Regions from separate parts of the Streptomyces sp. NPDC026500 genome, predicted to be linked through region 2. Evidence: predicted binding sites of a transcription regulator. Region 2 holds the regulator's gene; each other region holds the start of a gene.
The links. Region 2 encodes HrcA, which represses chaperone genes, less so after heat shock. Its sites were predicted from a motif close to TTNGCACTCNGNNNNNCNGAGTGCNAA; they were not measured.
Positions count from the first base shown of each region.

Region 1: a site for HrcA is predicted at 2,103-2,129, ahead of groES (co-chaperone GroES). Genes of this name have one in related genera too.
Region 3: a site for HrcA is predicted at 1,421-1,447, ahead of groL (chaperonin GroEL). Genes of this name have one in related genera too.

Region 1 covers NZ_JBVHQB010000021.1:36,201-40,139, forward strand. The annotation lists gene ACZ4N5_RS31680 (THUMP-like domain-containing protein) at 1-227, opposite strand, end outside; gene ACZ4N5_RS31685 (polysaccharide deacetylase family protein) at 319-1,260, shown strand; gene ACZ4N5_RS31690 (polysaccharide deacetylase family protein) at 1,257-2,009, shown strand; gene groES (co-chaperone GroES) at 2,274-2,582, shown strand; gene groL (chaperonin GroEL) at 2,738-3,939, shown strand, end outside.
Region 2 covers NZ_JBVHQB010000005.1:476,000-479,938, reverse strand. The annotation lists partial or broken gene ACZ4N5_RS12750 (MBL fold metallo-hydrolase) at 159-872, opposite strand; gene hrcA (heat-inducible transcriptional repressor HrcA) at 1,051-2,067, shown strand; gene dnaJ (molecular chaperone DnaJ) at 2,068-3,204, shown strand; gene ACZ4N5_RS12735 (nitronate monooxygenase) at 3,317-3,939, shown strand, end outside.
Region 3 covers NZ_JBVHQB010000012.1:211,687-215,625, forward strand. The annotation lists gene groL (chaperonin GroEL) at 1-1,295, opposite strand, end outside; gene ACZ4N5_RS22970 (cold-shock protein) at 1,737-1,940, opposite strand; gene ACZ4N5_RS22975 (MoaD/ThiS family protein) at 2,382-2,657, opposite strand; gene thrC (threonine synthase) at 2,654-3,939, opposite strand, start outside.

The sequences.
Region 1 (3,939 bases), on a different contig from region 2:
CCGTTCGGGGTGAAGAACATCCGTCCGGCGTCCTCTGCCCCGAACTTCGCCGCCGCCCGCTGCCGCAGCCGTGCCTGTCCGAGGGCCGCCGAGACCAGTTCGGCGGGGTGCTCGCGGCGCAGCCGGGTGGCGACGGCCAGTTCCTGTGCCGGTTCGGTGGCGCGGACCTCGTCGAGCAGGGCGCGGCCCTCGTCGGTGAGGAGGGGGGCGAAGGAGACGTCGTTCACCTGGCCATTGTGGGCCAGTCGGTGGACGGTGTGCTTCCGGCGGCGGTGTCGGGGCCTTCGCGGGGGCGGTGACCTGGGAGGATCCGGCTCCATGCGACCCGTACGACAAAATGATAAAAACGGCGCAAACGGGGCCGGTGCGTGCTGGGGAGTCGGCGTGCTCGCCCTCGCCCTCCTCGTCTCCGGCTGTGCCGAGACCGGTTCCGGAGCAGGCGCCGACGGAGCCAAGCCGGCCCACGGCCCTCTGGTCGGGCTCCAGGCGCCCCCCGCCCGCGCCCTCGCCGGGTACGCCTCCCGGCTCCGCGTGGCGCAGGTCCGGCGCGCCGCCGTCGCCAGGCGCTGGGGGCTGGCCGAGGTGCCGCTGACACCCCCGGCGCCGCCCGCCAGGAAGCCGGTCATCGGGCCCCGCAAGGGGTTCGAGGTGGACGACCAGGAGGAGCTGAGACTGCCGCCGGTCTTCACGACCGTCCCCACCAAGGACAAGGTCGTCTTCCTCACCGTCGACGACGGGGATGAGAAGGACCCCGCGTTCCTGCGGATGATGAGCGACCTGAAGATCCCGTACACCGCCTTCCTCAGCGACTACCTCGTCAGGGACGACTACGGGTACTTCCGGAAGATGCGCGACCGCGGCATCACCCTCAACAACCACACGCTGCACCACCTCTATCTGCCCGCCCTGTCGTACGAGCGGCAGAAGCACGAGATCTGCGGCATGCAGGGCGTGATGGAGAAGGAGTTCGGCAGGCGCCCGACCGTCTTCCGCCCGCCGTACGGCAACTACGACCAGGACACCCTGCGCGCCGCCAAGTCCTGCGGCATCAAGTACGCGCCCATCTGGGACGAGGAAGTGTTCGTCGACCACTGGGAGTACCGCGAGGAGGACCGGGACCTGCATCCCGGCGACATCGTCCTCACCCACTTCCGGGGGCGCGAGGACTGGAAGGGCACCATGCCCGACATGGTCCGCCGCTTCCTGAGGACGGTCACGGCCAAGGGGTACGCGGTCGCGCGCCTGGAGGACTACCTGTGAGGGTGCGGGTGCCGGCCGCCGGGCTGCTCGTGGCGGTGCTGCTCAGCGGCTGCGCGCAGTCCGTCGACCCCATCGAGCGGCTCGGCAAGAAGGCGGCCCAGCGGGTGCGTCCGCAGGAGTCGGCGTACCGCCGCTGGGGTCTGGCCAGCCCGCTCGCCCCGGCGCCGAAAGTGCCCGCCCGGACCGCCGCGCGCACCGCGGGTCGGGGACTTCCGCCCGTCGTGGACCATGTGCGCACCCGCGACAAGGTGGTCTTCCTGACGTACGACGACGGGGCTGAGCGCGATCCGCGGTTCGTCGACATGGTCCGCGAACTGCGGCTGCCGGTCAGCGTGTTCCTCACGGACAGTGTCGTCGGGCCGGGGTACGGGCACTTCGCCCGGCTGCGGGCGGTCGGCGCGAGCGTCCAGAACCACACCCTCGACCACGCCTCCCTGCGCGGTCTGCCGTACGCCGGCCAGCGCGCCGAGATCTGCGGGCAACAGGACAAGCTCAGACGGCGCTTCGGCATCCGGCCCCGGCTGCTGCGGCCCCCCTACGGCCGGTACGACGAGACCACCCTGCGGGCCGCCGCCGACTGCGGGGTCGCCGCCGTCGTCCTCGGCCGGGCGGCCGACGCGCACCGGCTCCGGCCGGGCGACATCCTCGCCGACTTCGGCGAACCCAATCTCACGGACGCCACGCTCCGGCTGCTCCGCCGGATCCAGCGGGAGGGCTTCACTCCGGCGCGACTGGAGAACTACCTCTGAGGGGCCGCCGTTCGGTGCGGCTGGAGAACGGCCTCCAGGGGGCCGCCGTTCGGCGGGGTCCGACGCCGTTGGGGTCACGCCACGCCGACGCCTTTGGCACTCCGCTTGACCGAGTGCTAATCGCAGTCATAGTCTCAGGTCTGGCACTCCCCCATGGAGAGTGCCAATAGCGACAGGCAGATCCGGCACCCGCGACGACGGATCCACCTGGTCGCCACCTCAGACAGTTAACCCCGTGAGATCTCCGAAGGGGGAGGTCGGATCGTGACGACCACCAGCTCCAAGGTTGCCATCAAGCCGCTCGAGGACCGCATTGTGGTCCAGCCGCTCGACGCCGAGCAGACCACGGCCTCTGGCCTGGTCATCCCGGACACCGCCAAGGAGAAGCCCCAGGAGGGCGTCGTCCTTGCCGTGGGTCCGGGTCGCTTCGAGGACGGTAACCGTCTTCCGCTCGACGTCACCGTCGGCGACGTCGTGCTCTACAGCAAGTACGGCGGCACCGAGGTGAAGTACAACGGCGAGGAGTACCTCGTCCTCTCGGCTCGCGACGTGCTCGCGATCATCGAGAAGTAATTCACCCGGTAAGGGCGTTCGGGGTCATTCCCCGGACAACCCCGCACCAAGCATTGCAGTGAACTGCGCCCCTGGCCCCCGCTACCTTTGATGAACCGGGCGCTGGGGGCGCCGTTCGTTTCTCCCAAGTTTTCCGAGAGGGCTGAACCGCTCCCATGGCGAAGATCCTGAAGTTCGACGAGGACGCCCGTCGCGCCCTTGAGCGCGGCGTCAACAAGCTTGCCGACACGGTGAAGGTGACGATCGGCCCCAAGGGCCGCAACGTCGTCATCGACAAGAAGTTCGGCGCCCCCACCATCACCAACGACGGCGTGACCATCGCCCGCGAGGTCGAGCTCGACGACCCGTTCGAGAACCTCGGCGCGCAGCTGGTGAAGGAGGTGGCGACCAAGACCAACGACATCGCGGGTGACGGTACGACCACCGCCACCGTGCTCGCCCAGGCGCTCGTCCGCGAGGGCCTGCGCAACGTCGCCGCCGGCGCGTCGCCCGCCCTCCTGAAGAAGGGCATCGACGCCGCGGTCAAGGCCGTCTCCGAGGAGCTCCTCGCGACGGCCCGCCCGATCGACGACAAGTCCGACATCGCCGCCGTGGCCGGGCTCTCCGCCCAGGACAGCCAGGTCGGCGAGCTCATCGCCGAGGCGATGGACAAGGTCGGCAAGGACGGTGTCATCACCGTCGAGGAGTCCAACACCTTCGGTCTGGAGCTGGACTTCACCGAGGGCATGGCCTTCGACAAGGGCTACCTGTCCCCGTACATGGTGTCCGACCAGGAGCGTATGGAGGCCGTCCTCGACGACCCGTACATCCTCATCCACCAGGGCAAGATCAGCTCCATCCAGGACCTGCTGCCGCTGCTGGAGAAGGTCATCCAGTCGAACGCCTCCAAGCCGCTGCTGATCATCGCCGAGGACGTCGAGGGCGAGGCCCTGTCGACCCTGGTCGTGAACAAGATCCGCGGCACGTTCAACGCCGTCGCCGTGAAGGCCCCCGGCTTCGGTGACCGCCGCAAGGCCATGCTCGGCGACATCGCCACCCTCACCGGTGGTCAGGTCATCGCCGAGGAGGTCGGCCTCAAGCTCGACCAGGTCGGCCTGGACGTGCTGGGCAGCGCCCGCCGCGTGACCGTCACCAAGGACGACACCACCATCGTCGACGGTGGCGGCAGCTCCGACGAGGTCCTCGGCCGCGTCAACCAGATCAAGGCCGAGATCGAGAACACCGACTCCGACTGGGACCGCGAGAAGCTCCAGGAGCGCCTCGCGAAGCTGGCCGGCGGCGTGTGCGTGATCAAGGTCGGCGCCGCCACCGAGGTGGAGCTCAAGGAGAAGAAGCACCGTCTGGAGGACGCCATCTC
Region 2 (3,939 bases):
TGACGATAGGAGAAGCCCGGCGGTGATCACCGCGACACGCCGGAACCCGCCGTGCCGGAACCCGCCGTGCCGGAACCCGCCGTGCCGGAACCCGCCGTGCCGGAACCCGCCGTGCCGGAACCCGCCGTGCCGGAACCTGTCGTGCCGGAACCCGCCGACCCGAAACGCGCGGCCAGGGCATCCCGCTGGGACCGTACGAACCCGGCGTCCACGACCGCCCCGTGACCGGGCACGTACAGCGCGTCCTCGCCGCCGAGGCCGAGCAGCCGGTCGAGGGCCGCGGGCCAGCGCGCCGGTACGGCGTCGGGGCCCGCCTGCGGCTCGCCGGACTCCTCGACCAGGTCGCCGCAGAACACCACCGTCGGGTCGCCCGGCACGACGACCACGAGGTCGTGGGCGGTGTGGCCCTCACCCGTCCGTACCAGCCGCACCTCGATGCCGCCGCCGAGGTCCAGGTTCGTGGTGCCCCACACGGACCGCCGGGGACGCACGAGGGTGTCGGCCGCCTCCTCCGCCGCCCGCGGGTCGAGACCGTTGCGCACCGCGTCCGCGCACAGCTCCCCGCGACCGTTCTCGTACACCTCGGACGAGCCGCCCGCGACGAGGATCTCCGCGCCCGCGAACGCCGCGGCGCCGAAGACATGGTCGAAATGAGGGTGGGTGAGCGCGAGAAGGGTCACACGGTGCCCGACGAGAACCTGCGCCTCCCGGCGCAACCACGCGCCCTCCGCGAGACTCGATCCCGCGTCGATCATCAGCGCCGCGCCCTCGCCGACGACGAGCCCGACCGTGCAGTCCCAGTCCGGAAGTCGCCGCCGCCCGACCCGGGGCGCCACCCTTTCCCACCCCAGCTCTTCCCAAGTCAGCCTCATGCGGCGACGCTAACGGTGACCGGGTGCCGTGCACGACATCGCAGGCCCGCCCTTGCCGGGGTCGTGCCTCACCGCCGTACACTGGGCCGGGGAACGCTGGCACTCCCGTGTGCTGAGTGCCAGACGAAAGCCACGAAGGCCACGAAGACCACCGAGTCGACTTCTGGAGGTGTGCGCGATGCTCAGTGAACGCAGGCTCGAGGTGCTCCGCGCCATCGTCCAGGACTATGTCGGCACCGAGGAACCGGTCGGTTCCAAGGCGCTCACCGAGCGGCACCGGCTGGGCGTCTCGCCCGCCACCGTCCGCAACGACATGGCCGCCCTGGAGGACGAGGGCTACATCGCCCAGCCGCACACCAGCGCCGGGCGCATCCCTACGGACAAGGGATACCGGCTCTTCGTCGACAAGCTCGCGGGCGTCAAGCCGATGACCGCGCCCGAGCGACGGGCCATCCAGAACTTCCTGGACGGCGCCGTCGACCTCGACGACGTCGTCGGGCGGACCGTGCGGCTGCTCGCGCAGCTCACCCGGCAGGTCGCCGTCGTGCAGTACCCCTCGCTGACGCGCTCGACCGTGCGCCATGTGGAGCTGCTGTCACTCGCCCCCGCGCGGGTGATGCTCGTACTGATCACGGACACCGGCCGGGTCGAGCAGCGCATGATCAACTGTCCTGTGCCGTTCGGTGAGACGTCGCTGGCGGATCTGCGGGCCCGGCTCAACAGCCGGGTCGCAGGGCGCCCCTTCGCGGACGTCCCGCAGCTCGTCCAGGACCTCCCGGACGCCTTCGAGTCGGAGGACCGGGGTACGGTCTCGACGGTGCTCTCCACACTGCTGGAGACACTCGTCGAGGAGACCGAGGAGCGGCTGATGATCGGCGGTACCGCCAATCTCACGCGATTCGGACATGACTTCCCTCTCACCATCCGGCCGGTGCTCGAAGCGCTGGAGGAGCAGGTAGTGCTCCTCAAGTTGCTTGGAGAGGCCGGGGATTCGAGCATGACCGTGCGAATCGGGCACGAGAACGCGTACGAGGGACTCAACTCCACGTCCGTGGTCTCGGTCGGCTACGGTTCGGGCGGCGAGGCAGTAGCCAAACTCGGCGTGGTCGGCCCGACCCGCATGGATTACCCGGGAACGATGGGAGCGGTACGAGCGGTGGCACGGTACGTCGGACAGATCCTGGCGGAGTCTTAAGTGGCCACGGACTACTACGCCGTACTCGGCGTGCGCCGCGACGCGTCCCAGGACGAGATCAAGAAGGCGTTCCGGAGGCTCGCTCGCGAGCTGCACCCGGACGTCAATCCCGATCCGAAGACGCAGGAGCGGTTCAAAGAGATCAACGCCGCGTACGAGGTGTTGTCGGACCCGCAGAAGAAGCAGGTCTACGACCTCGGTGGCGACCCGCTGTCCCAGCAGGGCGGCGGTGGCGCCGGCGGCTTCGGCGCGGGCGGCTTCGGGAACTTCTCCGACATCATGGACGCCTTCTTCGGCACGGCGTCGCAGCGCGGACCGCGCTCGCGCACCCGCCGGGGACAGGACGCCATGATCCGGCTGGAGATCGAGCTCGACGAGGCGGCCTTCGGCACCACGAAGGACATCCAGGTCGACACGGCCGTCGTCTGCGCCACCTGCAACGGCGAAGGCGCCGCGCCCGGGACCTCCGCGCAGACCTGTGACATGTGCCGCGGTCGCGGCGAGGTGTCCCAGGTGACGCGGTCGTTCCTCGGCCAGGTCATGACCTCACGGCCGTGTCCGCAGTGCCAGGGCTTCGGCACCGTGGTCCCGACCCCGTGCCACGACTGCGCGGGCGACGGCCGGGTCCGGTCCCGTCGCACCCTCACGGTCAAGATCCCGGCCGGTGTGGACAACGGCACGCGGATCCAGCTCGCGGGCGAGGGCGAGGTCGGCCCCGGCGGCGGCCCCGCCGGCGACCTGTACGTCGAGATCCACGAGCTGCCGCACTCGACCTTCCAGCGGCGCGGCGACGACCTGCACTGCACGGTCACCCTCCCGATGACGGCGGCGTCCCTCGGCACCAAGGTGCCGCTGGAGACGCTCGACGGCATGGAGGAGGTCGACATCCGTCCGGGCACACAGTCCGGCCAGTCGATCCCGCTGCACGGCAGGGGTGTCACGCACCTGCGCGGCGGCGGCCGAGGCGACCTCGTCGTGCACGTCGAGGTCACCACGCCGACCAAGCTCGACGCGGAGCAGGAGCGGGTGCTGCGCGAGCTCGCCATACTGCGCGGCGAGGAGCGCCCCACCGGTCAGTTCCAGCCCGGTCAGCAGGGGCTCTTCTCCCGGCTGAAGGACGCCTTCAACGGCCGCTGACCCAGGCCGGACGCGGGGTGGCCGTGCCACCCCGCGTCCGACCGTCCCGGCGGCCCGTCCCGGGCGGACGACCGGATTCGGACTTGTCCTGGGGACGTGACAACATGCCGTCATGTCCTCCGCGCTGACCGATCTCTTCCCTCACCCGATCGTGCAGGCCCCCATGGCGGGCGGCGTCTCCGTCCCGCAGCTCGCGGCCGCCGTGTCCGAGGCCGGCGGGCTCGGATTCCTCGCCGCCGGGTACAAGACCGCCGACGGGATGTACCAGGAGATCAAGCAGCTGCGCGGGCTGACCGGCCGTCCCTTCGGCGTCAACCTGTTCATGCCGCAGCCGGAGTACGCGGACGCCGGCGCGGTCGAGGTGTACGCCAACCAGCTCGCGGGTGAGGCCGCCTGGTACGAGACCGAGCTCGGTGATCCGGACAGCGGCCGCGACGACGGCTACGACGCCAAGCTCGCCGTCCTCCTCGACAACCCGGTGGCCGTGGTCTCCTTCCACTTCGGCGTCCCGAGCAAGGACGTGCTGGACTCCCTGCGCCGTGCCGGCACCTTCACCCTGGTCACCGCCACCACCGCCGAGGAAGCCCTCAACGTGCAGCGGGCCGGCGCAGACGCGGTCATCGCGCAGGGCATCGAGGCCGGCGGACACCAGGGCACCCACCGCGACAACCCGGAGACGGACGGCGCGGGCGTCGGTCTGCTCTCCCTGGTCGCCCAGGTCCGCGAGACCGTGCG
Region 3 (3,939 bases), on a different contig from region 2:
TCACCCGTGAGCTCGAGCTTCTCGAAGACCGAGGAAGCCTGGAGCAGGGCCACGCCACCACCGGCGACGATGCCCTCCTCGACGGCCGCCTTCGCGTTGCGAACGGCGTCCTCGATGCGGTGCTTGCGCTCCTTGAGCTCGACCTCGGTGGCGGCACCGGCCTTGATGACGGCCACGCCGCCGGCCAGCTTCGCCAGACGCTCCTGGAGCTTCTCGCGGTCGTAGTCCGAGTCCGAGTTCTCGATCTCGGCACGGATCTGGTTCACACGGCCGGCGACCTGGTCGGCAGAGCCGGAGCCGTCGACGATCGTGGTCTCGTCCTTGGTGATGACGACCTTGCGGGCACGGCCCAGCAGGTCCAGACCCGCGTTCTCCAGCTTGAGGCCGACCTCCTCGGAGATGACCTCGCCGCCCGTGAGGATGGCGATGTCGCCGAGCATGGCCTTGCGGCGGTCACCGAAGCCCGGAGCCTTGACGGCGACGGACTTGAAGGTGCCACGGATCTTGTTGACGACCAGGGTCGACAGGGCCTCGCCCTCGACGTCCTCGGCGATGATCAGCAGCGGCTTGCCGCCCTGCATGACCTTCTCGAGGAGCGGGAGCAGGTCCTTGACGTTCGCGATCTTGGAGTTCGCGATCAGGATGTACGGGTCGTCGAGGACGGCCTCCATACGCTCCATGTCGGTGGCGAAGTACGCCGAGATGTAGCCCTTGTCGAAGCGCATACCCTCGGTGAGCTCCAGCTCCAGACCGAAGGTCTGGGACTCCTCGACGGTGATGACGCCTTCCTTGCCGACCTTGTCCATCGCCTCGGCGATGAGCTCGCCGATCTGGGTGTCGGCGGCGGAGATGGAGGCCGTGGAAGCGATCTGCTCCTTGGTCTCGACATCCTTGGCCTGCTCAAGGAGGGCACCGGAGACGGCCTCGACGGCCTTCTCGATACCGCGCTTGAGAGCCATCGGGTTGGCGCCGGCGGCTACGTTGCGCAGACCCTCGCGCACGAGCGCCTGGGCCAGAACGGTCGCCGTGGTCGTACCGTCGCCGGCGACGTCGTCCGTCTTCTTGGCGACTTCCTTGACCAGCTCGGCGCCGATCTTCTCGTACGGGTCCTCGAGCTCGATCTCCTTGGCGATGGAAACACCATCGTTGGTGATCGTGGGCGCGCCCCACTTCTTCTCGAGGACGACGTTGCGGCCCTTGGGGCCAAGGGTGACCTTGACGGCGTCGGCGAGCTGGTTCATCCCGCGCTCGAGACCGCGCCGTGCCTCCTCGTCGAACGCGATGATCTTGGCCATGTGAAGTGGTCCTCCCGGACGGGGTGGATTTCTCCGGATCGTGCCCGCGCCCGCGACGGACGGCCTGCAAGCCTTGTGGTTCCTTGCCCCACAGGCCTGCGGGCCTCACTGGCCCGATCCAAGTTCTGTCACTCTCACTGGGAGAGTGCTAACGCCAATGATTAGCACTCGACCCCGTCGAGTGCAAGGTGTGCTCGCGAAGCGAGCTCGTTGAGGGGTGGTGCTCGGGTGACGGGCGGACGCAAGCGCCTCTCGGGAAAACAGGCCCCACGAGCGGCCTCCTGGCGCAGGTCCGCGCGCGGCTCCGCGCAGTGGGCGCTCGCGGGCGCGCGGGCGCGCACGAGAGCAGGGGAAGGCCGCCGGGGACGCACGAGGGGCCCGCATCCCTGGTGGGATGCGGGCCCCTCGGCGTGAGTGCGTCGGTGGCCGTTCGCGCCCGGATCAGACGGCGAGTTTGACCATGTCCGCCTGCGGACCCTTCTGGCCCTGCGAGATTTCGAACTCCACTCGCTGACCCTCTTCAAGGGTGCGGTAGCCGTCCATCTGAATCGCGCTGTAGTGCACGAAGACGTCCGCACCACCGTCGACCGCGATGAAGCCGTACCCCTTCTCCGCGTTGAACCACTTGACGGTGCCCTGAGCCATGCCTAACTCCCCTATTACTGGCCCTTGCACAGATCCACACTTCGCGGATCCGGGTCAGACCTCACCCCCCAACGGTTGGGGGTGTGCGCCGGAACGCGTCGACCGCGGCTGAATGTATCTGTCCAACTGCCCTCTGCAACAGGTCAATCGGACGAGAATTCTGGGCATGGCTGATCGATGATATGCGGAGAATCCGCAAGGATTCAGGGCAAGTCGGGCCCCGTAAACGCCATAAACAACCCATAAAGGGGAGGCAGTTTGGCTACTTCTTGTCGGCCGCCGAACGGGTACTCATATGCGTCCGGCATGAAACCAACATCGAAAGCGAAGTCGCTTCCCCAACTGTAGCGCGCTCAACCATGCAGAATTGCCCCCTCCGTTTCTCTCACGGAGGGGGCAATTCGATGAACTCTGCGTGTTCGGCATTACCGAGGGTAACGATCAGCCTCCGGCGACGGCCGGAATGATCGAGACGCCCACACCGTCCGGGGTCGCCGTCTCCAGACCCTGCTCGAACCTCACGTCGTCGTCGTTGACGTACACGTTGACGAAGCGGCGCAGCTTGCCCTGGTCGTCCAGAACGCGCGCGGCGATGCCCGTGTGGTTCTTCTCCAGGTCGGTGATGACCTCGGCGAGGGTCGCGCCCTCGGCCGTCACCTCGGCGGCACCACCGGTGTAGGTGCGCAGGATGGTGGGGATGCGGACGTTGACGCTCATGATGCGAGGCCAGCCTCTCGGAAGGAGTCGAGGTTCGGGCGGATGGTCGCGGTCAGTCCGGTGTCCGAGGCCACCGCGTCCAGAGTCTTGAGGCCGTCGCCGGTGTTCAGCACGACCGTGGTCAGGGTCGGGTCGAGGAGACCGTTCTCGATCAGCTTGCGGGTGACGCCGACGGTCACACCGCCGGCCGTCTCGGCGAAGATGCCCTCGGTGCGCGCGAGCAGCTTGATCGCGTCGACGATCTGCTCGTCGTTCACGTCCTCCACCGCACCGCCGGTGCGCCGCGCGATGTCGAGCACGTACGGCCCGTCCGCGGGGTTGCCGATGGCGAGCGACTTGGCGATGGTGTCCGGCTTCTGCGGCCGTACGACGTCATGGCCGGCCTTGTAGGCGACGGACACCGGGGAGCAGCCCTCGGCCTGGGCGCCGAAGATCTTGTACGGCTTGTCCTCGACGAGCCCGAGCTTGATCAGCTCCTGCAGACCCTTGTCGATCTTCGTGAGCTGGGAGCCGGAGGCGATCGGCACGACCAGCTGGTCGGGGAGCTTCCACCCGAGCTGCTCGCAGATCTCGTACGCCAGCGTCTTGGAGCCCTCGGCGTAGTACGGCCGCAGGTTGACGTTGACGAAGCCCCAGCCCTCGCCGGCCGGGTCGCCGATCAGCTCGGAGCAGAAGCGGTTCACGTCGTCGTAGTTGCCCTGGATGCCGACCAGCTCGCCGCCGTAGACCGCGGCCATGACGACCTTGCCCTGCTCCAGGTCGTGCGGGATGAACACGCAGGAGCGGAAGCCGGCGCGGGCCGCCGCGGCACCCACGGCACCGGCGAGGTTGCCGGTGGAGGAGCAGGAGAGAGTGGTGAAGCCGAAGGCGCGGGCCGCTTCGATGGCCTGGGCGACGACGCGGTCCTTGAAGGAGTGCGTCGGGTTGCCGGAGTCGTCCTTGACGAAGAGCTTTCCGGCGTCGACCCCGAGCTCGCGGGCCAGGTTGTCGGCCTGGACGAGCTTGGTCCAGCCGGGGTTGATGTTCGGCTTGTCCGCCACGTCCGCGGGGACGGGCAGGAGCGGCGCGTAGCGCCAGATGTTCGCGGGTCCCGCTTCGATGCGCTTACGGAGCTCTTCGGTCTCGTAGGCCGAGAAGTCGTAGGCGATCTCCAGCGGGCCGAAACACTCCTCGCAGGCGAAGACCGGGCCGAGCGGGACGCGGTGTCCGCACTCGCGGCAGGAAAGCGCCGCGGCCGGGCCGAGGTCCACCGCATCGGCGGAGTTCGTGGTGCTTGCAACTG